DNA from 2 places in the Streptomyces sp. NBC_01716 genome. Region 1 is predicted to be linked to the other one. Evidence: riboswitches for the same ligand, from Rfam matches in the RefSeq annotation. Region 1 holds a riboswitch; the other holds the start of a gene.
The links. A riboswitch is a leader RNA that binds a small molecule or an ion and turns the genes downstream of it on or off. The one in region 1 is predicted to bind glycine.

Region 1 (7,572 bases):
GGTGCTGGTGTCGCGGAAGCGTCCCGTGAAGGGCTTCCCGTGGAGCGATGCTGGGCTGCTCGCACAAGGGACCGACAGTCCCCGCTGCCGGGAGTCTTCATGGCCGTAGTGATCACCCGCCAGTGTTCAAGTGGAATGTTTGCTCAAACGTGATGGAGTCAGACACCTACCGTTATCCGGACGTTGTGATCGCCTCAGCGGAACGACGGCCCGTTTTCGGTGGGTTTCGCTACGGCTCGCGACGTCCGTAGTCCGTACGGTACGCCTGTCGTACCGGACGGTACGGCGCGGGGCGCGGGGTTACGGCCGGCCGTGGCGGGGCAGCAGGCGCGCGGTCAGTAGGCGCGCGGCGCGGCGGGCGGGTATCCGTAGCCGGGCGCCGCCTGGGGCGCCCCGTGGGCCTCCCGGTCGTAGAACGGCCGGGAGTTGGCCCGCAGCCACATCGTGACCGGGTCGTACTCGTCGGACATCGCGACGGTGGAGACCGGCAGCCCCTCGGGGACCGCGCCGATGGACTGCTGCATCATCGCGCGCACGGCGTCGACGGACGCCGGGCTCGTGTCGTACAGATCCAGACCGATGGTGAGATACGGGGCGCCGAGCGCCGGGTGGACCCAGGCGCGGCGCAACGACCGTACGGCGGGGGTGCGGTGGGCGTTCTGCGTGAGCAGCGCGTAGAACTGCGGGATCTCGACGGCCGGTTCGGAGAGCCGCAGCGGGCCCGCGGGCATCCGGTCGAGGCCGGTGGCGATCCGGCGCAGGTCGAGCCACGGGATGCCGACGCCGCCGCCGGGGGCGTGCGGGTTGAGCCAGATCCCCCAGCGTTCGGGGTAGAGGGCGCGGGCGATGTCGCGGCCGGTGACGACCTCGTGCGCGCGGTTCCAGCCACTGACGGAGAGCTCCTGGGCGGAGGTGACGCAGGGCGCGTAGCCGAGGCCGTCGACCTCCATGTTCCCGTACTGGGCGTCGGGCGAGCCCGCACGGCCGTGCCAGAGCAGCATCCACACCTGACCGGCCGAGCCGTCCGCGAGCGCCTGGAGCAGCGCCTCGTAGGCGTCGTAGCGTCCTGGCGTCACCTGGCGCAGCATGTGCTCGACCTGCCCGGCCGCCGCGGTGCCTGACGCGCTCACTCTGGGTCCCGCCCCTCGTCGATCCACCATTTGGACCGGCCTCCCCCGCATCGGGCCCGTGCCGGCCAGGCCATCAAACCAGCTTAGGGCCTGTCGTTTGGATCAGGCCGGATCAGGGAGCGGGGTCTGGTGCGTGCGATCGCAAGGCGGAGGAGGGAGACATGGCGGAGCCATGGCGACCGACGACAACGGAGGGGGCACCTCCCGTGCCCCCCCTCGGGGGCTACGGGGGAGAGCGTGCGTGCCAGACCCCGCTCCCTGATCCGGCCTGATCCGAACGACAGGCCCTGACCCTGTGGGTCATGGCCGGATCCGGCGCAGGGCGCGCGGCGTGTTATGCGGGCGGGGCGGCCGTGCGCTGGTAGAAGGGGCGCACCCGCTCCACCATCCACGTACCGACCGGATCCTGGGTGGCGTCCAGCAGTACGAGATTGACGGGCCAGGCGACCTGGGTCCGGCCGAGGGCCCTGCCGAGCGCGTCCATGGGCGCGTTGCGTTCGGCGGCCTCCCAGGAGGAGAGCTGGACGCCGACGAAGAGCACCGGGGGCTCGCCCTCGATGCTCGCCAGCCCCCGGCGGGCGCTGACGACGACGCCGGACGCCTCGAACTCCTCGGCGGCGGCCGTCAGGAAGTCGACGGGGTCCTCCTGCCAGTCGGGCTCGAAGAGCCGCACCCGGCCGCCGCTCGCGGGCCCGTCCAGCGGCGTACGGCCCACCCGGCACAGCTCGGCGACGGCGAGCGGCGGCAGCGGCGCGCCGACCATGCCGCCGGGGTTCACGGCTATGCCGAGCTGCGGCGGCAGGCCGCGGGCGAACTCACGGGCCGGGGCGACCGTGAAGGGCATATGGGCCCCGACGCACTGGAGGAACTGCTGCTCGGAGCTGAAGACGGGGACGTACGGCGCGCCCTCGATCTCCAGCGTGGGCAGATCGAGTCCGGGGCTGTCGGGTCCGCCGCCGTTGGGCAGCGGCACCCAGAGTTGGCTGCGGCCGAGTACCTCGACCAGCCGTCCGCCCGCCGACGCGTTCCCGAGCGACGCGGCGAGCACCTCTTCCAACTCGTTGCCCGGCCATGCTGTGTTCACTGACTCTCCCGTATCGCCCCGTACGCCTTCCCCACCCCCGCGTACCCCGGAAAACCCTAACCCCGCACCGGTCGCCGAACGCCCCGCTCACGCTCCCCGGAAGTCGATCCCCACCAGCGCGCCCGCCGCGTCGCGGTCCAGCAGGACCGCCGACACGCAGCCCGCCGGGAGGCGGCCCGACTCCGCCTCCTTGACCAGGCGGGACACCGCCCGGCGATGGCGGGCGAAGGCGTACCCCGACACACCGCGGCCACGTTCGCGCTGGCCCGCGCGGGCGGTCTTCGGCGTGACGTCCAGCAGGACGAGATGGAGCCTTCTGCCGCGCCGCCGCGCCTCGCGGGCCAGCCAGCGCCGTACCCACGCCTGGGTGCCGCAGTCGTGCACCACGACGCTCTCGCCGGAGCGCAGTGCCCGCCGCAGCCCCGTGTAGTGCGCGAGGCGCACCAGCGGCCGGTAGACCGCGTACGGCAGCCGCGCGGGCAGCCGGCGGGCCCAGCGGTCGCGGGTGTCCTGCGAGTCGATCCCCCGGCCCGCCGCGGCCCGGCCGATCAGCGTGGACTTCCCGCTGCCCGGCAGCCCGGAGACGACGACCACGTCGCCGCCGCCGAACGTCAGGCGCCGGGGCCCCCGGCTTCTCCCCTCGCGCAGGTCCCGGACGACCGGTGGGACCGCCGCCAAGGTCCGGCGGGGGACCGCTGCCGGCTGGGCGGGCACCCCCGCGGTCGTCGCGTACGCGCCTGCACGGGACCGCTGCAACGTCATCGCCCTCCCCCTGTCGGGTCCATCGCCCTGGCCGATGTTCCCTGCCCTTGAAGTGTAAAGAATGGGTAATACGGCACAAGCGTTTTGCTGTTCACGGCCCTGTCGGCTCCGCCCTTCCGGCCGACCGGACGCCCGCGTACGCCCCCCGCCGCCCTCCCGCGCCGGCGACCGCGGGGCGGGAGGGCGGCGCGTGCGATGATGTGCGCGCCAACTCCATAACGGCCGTTCGAATCCGCGCGGGAGAGTCCTGGTCACCATGGGTGCCGGGCGCCGAAGGAGCAAGTTCCTCCCTTGAATCTCTCAGGCCCAGTACCGCGCGGACGAGGCAGATCTGAAAAGTGAATCGCCGTCAGGCGCTTCCACCCACGGTGCAAGTCGCGACCTTTCGTGTGCGTACGTATGAACGTGTACGTGCGGTCGTGATGAACCTCTCAGGTTCCGATGACAGATGGGGAGGATTGTCCTCTCTGTCATGCCCTGGGAGCCACACCTATGAGCAATACGTCTCACACGCCCGCCCCCGAAGCGGCTGGTCCGGACGGCCCGCGCCACACCGCGCTCGACGCCGTCCACCGCGCGCTGGGCGCCACCATGACCGACTTCGCGGGCTGGGACATGCCGCTGCGGTACGCCAGTGAGCGGGAGGAACATCTCGCCGTCCGTACGAAGGCCGGGCTCTTCGACCTCTCCCACATGGGTGAGATCACCGTCAGCGGCCCGCGGGCGGCCCAGGCCCTCGACTACGCGCTGGTCGGCAACATCGGTTCGCTCGCCGTGGGCCGCGCCCGCTACACCATGATCTGCCAGGAGGACGGCGGCATCCTGGACGACCTGATCGTGTACCGCCTCGACACGCACGGGTCACCCGAATTCATGGTCGTCGCGAACGCCTCCAACGCGCGGGTGGTGCTCGACGAGCTGACGGGCCGTGCCGCGGACTTCGACGCCGAGGTGCGGGACGACCGCGACGCGTACGCGCTCCTCGCCGTCCAGGGCCCCGAGTCGCCCGGCATCCTCGCCTCGCTCACCGACGCCGATCTCGCCGGGCTCAAGTACTACGCCGGGCTGCCCGGCACCGTCGCCGGCGTGCCCGCGCTGATCGCCCGTACCGGCTACACGGGTGAGGACGGCTTCGAACTGTTCGTGGCGCCCCGGCACGCGGAAGGGCTGTGGCAGGCGCTGACCGCCGCGGGCGCGTCCGCCGGACTCGTACCGGCCGGGCTCTCGTGCCGCGACACCCTCCGTATGGAGGCCGGGATGCCGCTGTACGGGCAGGAGCTGACCACCGGTCTCACGCCCTTCGACGCGGGCCTGGGCAGGGTGGTCAAGTTCGAGAAGGAGGGTTACTTCGTGGGGCGCCCGGCGCTGGAGGCCGCCGCCGAGCGTGCCGGGAACGCGCCGCCGCGCAAGCTGGTCGGGCTCGTCGCCGAGGGCCGCCGGGTGCCGCGCGCCGGATACCCGGTCGTGGCCGGCGGCGAGGTCGTCGGTCATGTCACCTCGGGCGCGCCGTCGCCGACGCTGGGCCGGCCGATCGCGATGGCCTATGTGGACGCGTCGCACGCCGCGGCGGGCACGGCGGGCGTCGGGGTCGACATCCGGGGCTCGGTCGAGCCGTACGAGGTCGTCGCGCTGCCCTTCTACAAACGACAGAAGTAGCGCCCGGCACCCGTGAGGTGCCGCGCCGGTATCTCACTCCGCAAGACACGTGTTCACCACCACTCCCCCGCGTACAGGAGAATTCACGCCATGAGCAACCCCCAGCAGCTGCGCTACAGCAAGGAGCACGAGTGGCTGTCGACCGCCGATGACGGCGTCTCGACGGTCGGCATCACGGAGTTCGCGGCGAACGCCCTCGGCGACGTCGTGTTCGCCCAGCTCCCCGCGGTCGGTGACACGGTGACCGCGGGCGAGACCTGCGGTGAGCTGGAGTCGACCAAGTCGGTCAGCGACCTGTACTCCCCCGTGACGGGTGAGGTCACCGAGGCGAACCAGGACGTCGTGGACGACCCCTCGCTGGTGAACTCCGCACCCTTCGAGGGCGGCTGGCTGTTCAAGGTACGCGTCGCGGAAGAGCCGAAGGACCTGCTCTCCGCCGACGAGTACACCGAATTCTCCGGCAACTGAGACCCCAGGGACTGTGATGTCTTCGAAGTCGCTCCTCAACTCCTCACTCCACGAGCTCGACCCGGATGTCGCCGCCGCCGTCGACTCCGAACTCCACCGCCAGCAGTCGACGCTCGAAATGATCGCGTCGGAGAACTTCGCGCCGGTCGCCGTCATGGAGGCCCAGGGCTCCGTCCTGACCAACAAGTACGCCGAGGGCTACCCGGGCCGCCGCTACTACGGCGGCTGTGAGTACGTCGACGTGGTCGAGAACATCGCGATCGACCGGGTGAAGGCGCTCTTCGGCGCCGAGCACGCCAACGTGCAGCCGCACTCCGGCGCGCAGGCGAACGCCGCGGCGATGTTCGCGCTGCTGAAGCCCGGCGACACGATCATGGGGCTGAATCTGGCCCACGGCGGCCACCTCACCCACGGCATGAAGATCAACTTCTCCGGCAAGCTCTACAACGTGGTCGCCTACCACGTCGACGAGGAGAGCGGCCAGGTCGACATGGCCGAGGTCGAGCGCCTGGCGAAGGAGTCGCGCCCCAAGCTCATCGTGGCCGGCTGGTCGGCGTATCCGCGGCAGCTCGACTTCGCCGCGTTCCGCCGGATCGCCGACGAGGTCGGCGCGTACCTGATGGTCGACATGGCGCACTTCGCCGGTCTGGTCGCCGCCGGGCTGCACCCGAACCCGGTGCCGCACGCGCACGTCGTCACCACGACCACGCACAAGACCCTGGGCGGCCCGCGCGGCGGCGTGATCCTCTCCACCCAGGAGCTGGCCAAGAAGATCAACTCCGCGGTCTTCCCCGGTCAGCAGGGCGGCCCGCTGGAGCATGTCATCGCGGCGAAGGCGGTCTCGTTCAAGATCGCGGCGTCCGAGGAGTTCAAGGAGCGCCAGCAGCTGACGCTGGACGGCGCGCGCATCCTCGCCGAGCGGCTGGTCCAGGACGACGTCACCAAGGCCGGCGTCTCTGTCCTTTCGGGCGGAACGGATGTGCATCTGGTCCTGGTCGACCTGCGGAACTCGGAGCTGGACGGCCGGCAGGCGGAGGACCGGCTGCACGAGATCGGCATCACGGTCAACCGCAACGCCGTCCCGAACGACCCGCGCCCGCCGATGGTCACCTCCGGCCTGCGGATCGGCACCCCGGCGCTCGCCACCCGCGGCTTCACGGCCGAGGACTTCACCGAGGTCGCGGACGTCATCGCGGCGGCCCTGAAGCCGGAGTTCGACCGCGAGGCCCTGGCCGCGCGCGTGACGGCGCTGGCGACGAAGCACCCGCTGTACCCCGGCCTGTAGTCCCACCGGGTCCCACGGCCGAGGTCGCACCCGCGACCAGGGCGTGTCCGAGGGCCCACGGCCGCGCCGCGCGCACCCGACCGGCGCGCGCGGCGCGCCGTACCGTTGCACCTGTAGTTACGTTTTCTGCACCACCCCGGCAGACGACGGCGTCTACCAGCCCGCAAGGAGTACCACCGTGGCCATCTCGGTCTTCGACCTGTTCTCGATCGGCATCGGCCCGTCCAGCTCCCATACGGTCGGCCCCATGCGCGCGGCCGGTCTCTTCGCGCGGCGGCTGAAGAACGAGGGCCTGATCGCCCACACCGCCTCGGTACGGGCCGAGCTCTTCGGCTCGCTCGGCGCCACCGGCCACGGCCACGGCACGCCCAAGGCGGTGCTGCTGGGCCTGGCGGGCGAGTCCCCCCGTACGGTCGACATCGAGTCCGCCGACGCGCGCGTGGAGGCCATCCGGAGCAGCGGCCGGATCAGCCTGCTCGGGATGCACGAGATCGGCTTCGACTTCGACGCGGACCTGATCCTGCACCGGCGCAAGGCGCTGCCGTACCACGCGAACGGCATGACGGTCTTCGCGTACGACTCCGCCGGCGCCGTCCTCCTGGAGAAGACGTACTACTCGGTCGGCGGCGGCTTCGTCGTGGACGAGGACGCCGTGGACGAGGACCGCATCAAGCTGGACGACACGGTGCTGACGTACCGCTTCCGCAGCGGTGACGAGCTGTTGCGGCTGGCCGGCGAGACCGGGCTCTCGATCTCCGCGCTGATGCTGGAGAACGAGAAGGCGTGGCGCACGGAGACCGAGATCCGTGAGGGGCTGCTGGAGATCTGGGGGGCCATGCGCGAGTGCGTGTCACGCGGCATGACCCGCGAGGGCCTGCTGCCCGGCGGCCTCAAGGTGCGCCGCCGCGCGGCGAACTCCGCCCGGCAGCTGCGTGCCGAGGGCGACCCGGCGGCCCGCGCGATGGAGTGGATCACCCTCTACGCGATGGCGGTCAACGAGGAGAACGCGGCTGGCGGGCGCGTCGTCACCGCCCCCACGAACGGCGCGGCGGGCATCATCCCGGCGGTGCTGCACTACTACCTGAACTTCGCCGCTGCCGGGCACACGGACGCCGAGAAAAACGACGACATCGTCCGCTTCCTGCTCGCCGCCGGCGCGATCGGCATGCTCTTCAAGGAGAACGCGT
Region 2 (7,572 bases), 5.0 Mb from region 1:
GTGGACGGGAAGCAGATCAGTGCGCCGTACCGTTTCAAGGTGATCGGCAAGCCGCAGGATCTGGAACCCGCGCTCAACATCCCCGGAGGTGTGGTGCAGACATTGGAAAGAGAGCAGGCCACAGCCACAGTGGCGGCGTCGGATGAGATCGTCGTGGACGCCTTGCGACCGGCTCGGCGGCCTGACTACGCTCGGTCGTCGTCGTAGTGGGGCGGGGGCGCATGCGGACCCGGGGACCAGGGCAGAAGGTTCCGGGGGGTCGGCGCACATTCCGCATGGTGCGTGGTGGAAACTGTCTGATGGTTACGGACGTTGTGAAGATGTCCGAGTCGGCAGGTGTGTTCATTCAGGGTTCGTCCTGCCCCACGGGCGGGTCTGTTCAGGTCAAGGGGAATCGCCCGTGAAGTTGTTTGGAAAGTTGTTCGGCAGGAGTGCACGCGAGGACGGCGGCAACGCCCGCCATCGCGCACCGCGCCATGGCCAGGAAGAGGAGCAGGGCGGCGAGCGTCCGCTCTTCCGTGACGAGGTCGGCGGCCCCGGAGGGGGCGACGCGGGCGGTCACGGCGCGTCATCTGTTGACCCCGCGAGTTCTGGCGGCATAGGTTTCGGTGGACCATCAACCTCAAGTACGGGTGGAGGGTTTCCCCCCGGTCAGGAGGGTCCGTCCATGGTTTGTACGAGGTGCGGGCACCGCAACACGCAGGACAGCCGTTTCTGTTCCAACTGTGGTGCGCCGCTGAGGGCGGGGGCCCCTGCGGAGCGCCCCTCGGAGACGACCTCCACCATCTCGATCTCGGGCCTTGAGGCGTACGAGGCGGAGGCAACCGGTCAGACGGCCGTTCCCTCGCTCTCGCCGGAGGCACAGGCCGCGGTGGACGCGCTGCCCATCGGCTCCGCGCTGCTGGTCGTACGTCGCGGTCCGAACTCGGGCAGCCGGTTCCTGCTGGACGGCGATCTGACGACGGCCGGAAGGCACCCGCAGAGCGACATCTTCCTCGACGACGTCACCGTGTCCCGGCGGCACGTCGAGTTCCGCAGGAGCCCGGAGGGCCACTTCACGGTCTCCGACGTCGGCAGTCTCAACGGCACGTACGTCAACCGGGAGCGGATCGACTCGGTCGCGGTGTCCAACGGGGACGAGGTCCAGATCGGCAAGTACCGGCTGGTCTTCTACGCGAGCCAGCGGGGCGTGTGACCCCTCAGGGAAGGTCCATGCTGCGACCACCGACGGGCGGTGCCGGCCACGGCACCGCCCCCACGGGTGAATCACTGGTCAGCATCGGCATGGTGCTGAACCAGCTCAGGGACGAGTTCCCCGAGGTGACCATCTCCAAGATCCGGTTCCTGGAGTCCGAGGGCCTCGTCGAGCCCAGGCGGACCCCCTCCGGGTATCGGAAGTTCAGCCCCGAGGACGTCGAGCGCCTCGCCCAGGTCCTGCGTATGCAGCGGGACCACTATCTGCCCCTGAAGGTCATCAGGGAGCATCTCGACGCCGTCGCGCGAGGTGAACGGCTTCCACTGCCCGTACAGGCCTCCCAGGGCCCTCAGCGGGAGCTCCTCGGCTCCACGTGGGACGCCGAGCCCGCGCCACCCACCGCCCCGAAGGTCGGCCGTGCCGAGCTGCTGGCGGCCACGGAGGCGGCCGAGAGCGAGCTGGACGAGTGGGAGGCGTACGGCCTCGTCGCCCCGATGGCGGACGGCGGGTACGACTCCGAGGCCGTGACCGTGGCGAAACTTGTCGCGGAGCTCGGAAGATTCGGTCTGGAACCACGACATCTTCGAGCCGTGAAAGCCGCCGCCGACCGTGAGGCGGGCCTCGTCGAGCAGGTCGTCGCGCCCCTGCGCCGACACCGTAATCCGCAGACCAGGGCCCATGCGGAGGCCGCCACGAGGGAGCTGGCGGCGCTCTCTGTACGGCTGCACGCGGCACTGGTACAGACGGCTCTCGGAGTCCGGCTTACCTGATCTTGGGGGAGTCCGACTACCCAAACCGACCGGGCACGTCCTAGGGTTGCTGTGTGAACGAGCTCGACGTCGTGGGTGTCCGGGTGGAAATGCCCTCCAACCAACCGATCGTGCTCCTGCGTGAAGTGGGAGGCGACCGGTACCTTCCCATCTGGATCGGGCCTGGGGAAGCTACCGCTATTGCCTTTGCCCAGCAGGGCATGGCACCGGCCCGACCACTGACTCATGACCTCTTCAAGGACGTGCTGGAGGCAGTGGGCCAGGAACTCACGCAGGTGCGCATCACCGACCTGCGCGAAGGAGTCTTCTACGCGGAGCTGGTCTTCGCGAGCGGTGTCGAGGTGAGCGCCAGGCCGTCCGACGCCATAGCGCTGGCCCTGCGCACCGGCACGCCCATCTTCGGCAGCGACGGGGTGCTGGACGACGCGGGCATCGCGATCCCCGACGAGCAGGAGGACGAGGTGGAGAAGTTCCGTGAATTCCTCGACCAGATCTCTCCGGAGGATTTCGGGACCAACAGCCAGTGAGCGCTGAACGGTCCAAGACCGTCATACCGGACTCCGTCCGCGCATTCGGCCAGCCTTTCCCGGTGACGGGGCACGGCAAACCACTCTCAGGGTGATTATCACTCGGCGTGCCCAGCGTGGCGATCGTTGACGCACCCGGGGGCACTGCCTACCGTCGACGGGGCAGGTCAAGGACGGAGGTCGGTGTGAGCAGCAGCGGCGACGGTACGGCTAACGACCCGTACCCGCTTCACGGCAGTACGTCCGACCCGACGACCGGCACGGTCGGCTACCGGGGACCGACAGCGTGCGCGGCGGCGGGCATCACCTACCGCCAGCTGGACTACTGGGCACGCACGGGGCTCGTCGAGCCGAGTGTGCGCCCCGCCAGGGGATCGGGCACCCAGCGGCTCTACAGCCTGCGCGACGTCGTCTTCCTGAAGATCGTCAAGCGCTTCCTGGACACGGGGGTCGCCCTCCAGAACATCCGGACGGCCGTCCAGCATCTACGCGGCCGTCAGGCGCGGGACCTGGAGCGCATGACGCTCATGAGCGACGGCGCGACGGTGTACGAGTGCTCGTCGCCGGACGAGGTCGTCGGCCTTCTCCAGGGCGGTCAGGGCATCTTCGGGATCGCCGTCGGGGTGGTGTGGCGGGATGTCGAAGCGGCGCTGTCGCAGCTGCACGGCGAGCGCGTCGACACCGGCGAGACCCTGATCGGGCACAACCCCGCCGACGAGCTCGCCCGCAGGCGCCGCGACCGGGCCGTCTGAGTCCCGGGGCCGTGCCGGCCCCGGGGCGATTGTCAGTGGGGTAGGGGAGCATCGGTGGGGTGAGACCCGCACCGACCATCCTGCATCTGGACATGGATGCCTTCTTCGCCGCCGCCGAGCAGGCGGCGAAGCCGAGTCTGCGCGGAAAACCGGTGGTCGTCGGAGGTCTCGGTCCGCGCGGGGTGGTCTCCACGGCGTCGTACGAGGCGAGGCGGTTCGGGATCCACTCGGCCATGCCGATGGCCCAGGCGAGACGGCTCGCGCCGAACGCGGCGTATCTGGTGCCGCGCTTCGCCCTCTACCGCACGGTCAGCGAGCAGGTCATGGAGCTGCTCGGCCGGCTGTCACCGCTGGTGGAGCCGCTGAGTCTGGACGAGGCGTTCGTCGATCTGGAGGCGGGCGGGTCGGCGTCCGACTCGCCGTCGGCGCGTGCGACGGGCGAGCGGCTGCGGCGGAACATCAGGGCGGTGACCGGTCTGACGGGCTCGGTCGGGCTCGCCGGGTCCAAGATGCTGGCGAAGATCGCCTCCGAGCAGGCCAAGCCCGACGGTCTGGTGCTCATCGAGCCGGGCACGGAGCGCGAGCTGCTGGGGCCGATGACCGTACGGACGCTGCCCGGGGTCGGGCCGGCCACCGGCGAGCATCTGCGCCGGGCCGGGATGCTGACCATCGCCGATCTGACGGAGGCCGGGGAGGACGAGCTCGTACGGCTCGTGGGGAAGGCGCACGGCACGTCGCTGTACCGGATGGCGTCCGGGCACGACGACCGGCCGGTGGTGGCCGAGCGTGAGACCAAGTCCGTGTCCGTCGAGGACACCTTCGACGTCGATCTGCACGACCGGGTGCGTGTCAGGACGGAGGTGGACCGGCTGGCGGAGCGGTGTGTGCGGCGGCTGCGGGAGTCCGGGCACTCGGGGCGGACGATCGTCCTCAAGGTGCGACGGTACGACTTCTCGACGCTCACCCGCTCCGAGACGCTCCGGGGGCCCACGGACGACCCGGTGGTGGTGCGTGAGGCGGCGGGGAGGCTGCTGGAGTCCCTGGACACCACCGGCGGGGTGCGGCTGCTGGGGGTGGGGGTGACGGGGCTGACCGACTACACGCAGGAGGACCTGTTCGCCCAGGCCGCGGCGGAGGCGGAGGCGGGGGCGGAGGTAGAGGCCGAGCCGGACGCGGGGACGGTGGCGGACGAGCCCGGCTCCGGGCCGCCGCTGCCGCTGCCGCCCGGGGCGGACGCGGACGTGATCGCGGAGGCCCTCACTGAGCGGCACTGGCCGGCGGGGCACGACGTGCGTCATGCCGAGTTCGGCGCCGGGTGGGTGCAGGGGAGTGGGGTGGGGCGGGTCACCGTACGGTTCGAGGAGCCCACGTCGGCCGTTCCCGGGCGGGTGCGGACGTTCCGTACGGACGATCCCGACCTGGAGCTCTCCGAACCGCTGCCCCTGGTCGCTCACCCGCCGGAGAAGCCTTAGCGCTGCGGCCGGTCCCGCTCCCGGTCGCCGGGGCGGGCGGCGGCGTCGCGGCCCGCCACCTGGCCGAAGTCGCGGTCGGCGGCCGGGCGTTCCGGTGCCGCGGGCTCCGGCAGGGCCAGTTCGTAATGGTGGTAGAGCTGGATCTCCTGGTCGGGGGAGAGATGGCGGCCGACCCCGAAGTCCGGGGCGTCCTTGATCAGGCCGCGCTCGTAGGGGACGTGCAGTGACTCGTCGCGGTAGGTGCTGGGGGCCAGGGGCACGAACGCGTCCCGGCTGAACAGCCCGGTCCGTACCGCCGCCCACTCCGGCACACCGGTGGCATCGTCCAGATACACCTCGTCGACGGTGCCGATCTTGTGCCCGTCGCGGTCGTACGCCTTGCGGCCGATCAGGCTGCGCGGATCGATGTCGGTCTGCACGGTCCCTCCAACTGGTCGCATATGCTCCCTCGCTCTACGAAAGGGCACATTCGGGGTATCGGCCACTCGAAGACCCTGGCGGGAACTCGCTGGTAGGCTGGCCAGTGGCTGTAGACCCCATGCGGGAGAGCCGTCCGGTGAGACTGCCGGAGGCGCCGAAGGAGCAAATCCTCCCCGGAAACTCTCAGGCCCCCGTACCGCATGGACGAGGTCACTCTGGAAAGCAGGGCAGGTGTCGGACGGCATCCGCTCTCACCGACGGTGAAAATCGGCCCGCTTCGCGGCGGTCCGGTGAAACTCTCAGGTTGATGTGACAGAGGGGGAGGCCGTCCGGGCACCTGTGTATCGGTGCCCCTCGCAGGTCGCGCCAGACCAGGAGGCCTCCCGTATGACATCTCATCGCACACCGCTCTCGCAGCTGGAGCGAGGAATCCCCTTCGAGCAGCGCCATGTCGGCCCCGACACCGCCGCGCAGGCCAAGATGCTCGCGCAGGTCGGTTACGGCTCGCTGGACGAGCTGACCGCCGCCGCGGTGCCCGACGTGATCAAGAGCGCCGAAGCCCTGCGGCTGCCCGCCGCGCGGACCGAGGCCGAGGTGCTCGCCGAGCTGCGGTCCCTCGCGGACCGCAATCAGGTCCTCGCGCCGATGATCGGTCTCGGCTACTACGGCACGTTCACGCCGCCGGTGATCCTCCGCAACGTGATGGAGAACCCGGCCTGGTACACCGCGTACACGCCGTACCAGCCCGAGATCTCCCAGGGCCGTCTGGAGGCGCTGCTCAACTTCCAGACCATGGTGGCCGATCTGACCGGCCTGCCGACCTCCGGTGCCTCCCTGCTGGACGAGGGCACGGCCGCCGCCGAGGCCATGGCGCTCGCCCGGCGCGTCGGCAAGGTGAAGGACGGCGTCTTCCTGGTCGACGCCGACGCCCTGCCGCAGACGGTCGCGGTGATCCGCACCCGGGCCGAACCCGCGGGCGTCGACGTCCTCGTCGCCGACCTGGCCGACGGCATTCCCGCCGAGGCCGCCGAGCGCGGGGTCTTCGGCGTGCTCGTGCAGTACCCGGGCGCCTCGGGCGCCGTACGGGACATCAAGCCCGTCATCGAGCAGGCGCACGAACTCGGCGCCGTCGTCACCGTCGCCGCCGACCTGCTGGCCCTCACGCTGCTCACCTCGCCCGGTGAACTCGGCGCGGACATCGCCGTCGGCACCACCCAGCGGTTCGGCGTCCCCATGGGCTTCGGCGGACCGCACGCCGGATACATGGCCGTACGCGAGAAGTTCGCCCGCAACCTGCCCGGACGGCTCGTCGGGGTCTCCGTGGACGCCGACGGGAACAAGGCGTACCGGCTGGCGCTCCAGACCCGCGAGCAGCACATCCGGCGCGAGAAGGCCACCAGCAACATCTGCACCGCGCAGGTGCTGCTCGCCGTGATGGCCGGGATGTACGCGGTCTACCACGGCCCCGACGGGCTGCGCGCCATCGCCGAACGCACCCACCGCTACGCGACAGTCCTCGCCGACGGTCTGCGCGCGGGCGGCGTCGAGATCGTGCACGAGGCGTACTTCGACACGCTGACCGTACGGGTCCCGGGCCGCGCCGCCGAGGTCGTGGCCGCCGCTCGTGAGGGTGGGGTCAACCTTCACCCCGTCGACGCCGACCATGTCTCGCTGGCCTGCGACGAGACGACCGGTCGCGCCCAACTCGCCGCCGTATGGGCCGCCTTCGGCGTCACCGGCGACATCGAGGCTCTGGACGCCGCGTCCGCCGACGCGCTGCCGGAGACCCTGCTGCGCACCGACGAGTACCTCACGCACCCGGTCTTCCACCAGCACCGCTCCGAGACCGCGATGCTGCGCTACCTGCGCAGGCTCGCCGACCGTGACTACGCGCTGGACCGCGGCATGATCCCCCTCGGCTCCTGCACCATGAAGCTCAACGCCACCACCGAGATGGAACCGGTGACCTGGCCGGAGTTCGCAGCGCTGCACCCCTTCGCGCCCGCCGAGCAGGCGCAGGGCTATCTCACGCTGATCCGTGAGCTGGAGGAGCGCCTGGCGGAGGTCACCGGCTACGACGCGGTGTCCCTCCAGCCCAACGCCGGCTCCCAGGGCGAACTCGCCGGGCTGCTGGCCGTACGGGCGTATCACCGCGCGAACGGCGACACCGGCCGCACCGTCTGCCTCATCCCGTCCTCCGCGCACGGCACGAACGCCGCGAGCGCGGTCATGGCCGGGATGAAGGTCGTCGTCGTGAAGACCCGCGATGACGGCGACGTCGACGTCGACGACCTGCACGCCAAGATCGAGCGGCACGGCGACGAACTGGCCGTCCTGATGGTCACCTACCCGTCCACGCACGGCGTGTTCGAGGAGCACATCAGCGACATCTGCGCGGCCGTGCACGACGCGGGCGGTCAGGTGTACGTCGACGGC

Region 2: linked by a shared signal. The riboswitch ahead of gcvP (aminomethyl-transferring glycine dehydrogenase) and the one ahead of gcvT (glycine cleavage system aminomethyltransferase GcvT) in region 1 are both predicted to bind glycine.

The regions. Positions count from the first base shown of each region.
Region 1 covers NZ_CP109181.1:2,532,608-2,540,179, forward strand. The annotation lists gene OIE74_RS10780 (enhanced serine sensitivity protein SseB C-terminal domain-containing protein) at 336-1,130, opposite strand; gene OIE74_RS10785 (enhanced serine sensitivity protein SseB) at 1,465-2,214, opposite strand; gene OIE74_RS10790 (AAA family ATPase) at 2,302-2,976, opposite strand; glycine riboswitch at 3,204-3,301, shown strand; gene gcvT (glycine cleavage system aminomethyltransferase GcvT) at 3,469-4,632, shown strand; gene gcvH (glycine cleavage system protein GcvH) at 4,723-5,100, shown strand; gene glyA (serine hydroxymethyltransferase) at 5,117-6,385, shown strand; gene OIE74_RS10810 (L-serine ammonia-lyase) at 6,564-7,572, shown strand, end outside.
Region 2 covers NZ_CP109181.1:7,503,001-7,510,572, forward strand. The annotation lists gene OIE74_RS33485 (DUF881 domain-containing protein) at 1-207, shown strand, start outside; gene OIE74_RS33490 (FHA domain-containing protein) at 401-1,195, shown strand; gene ftsR (transcriptional regulator FtsR) at 1,213-1,965, shown strand; gene OIE74_RS33500 (bifunctional nuclease family protein) at 2,019-2,492, shown strand; gene OIE74_RS33505 (MerR family transcriptional regulator) at 2,678-3,244, shown strand; gene OIE74_RS33510 (DNA polymerase IV) at 3,304-4,716, shown strand; gene OIE74_RS33515 (PRC-barrel domain-containing protein) at 4,713-5,135, opposite strand; glycine riboswitch at 5,248-5,345, shown strand; gene gcvP (aminomethyl-transferring glycine dehydrogenase) at 5,524-7,572, shown strand, end outside.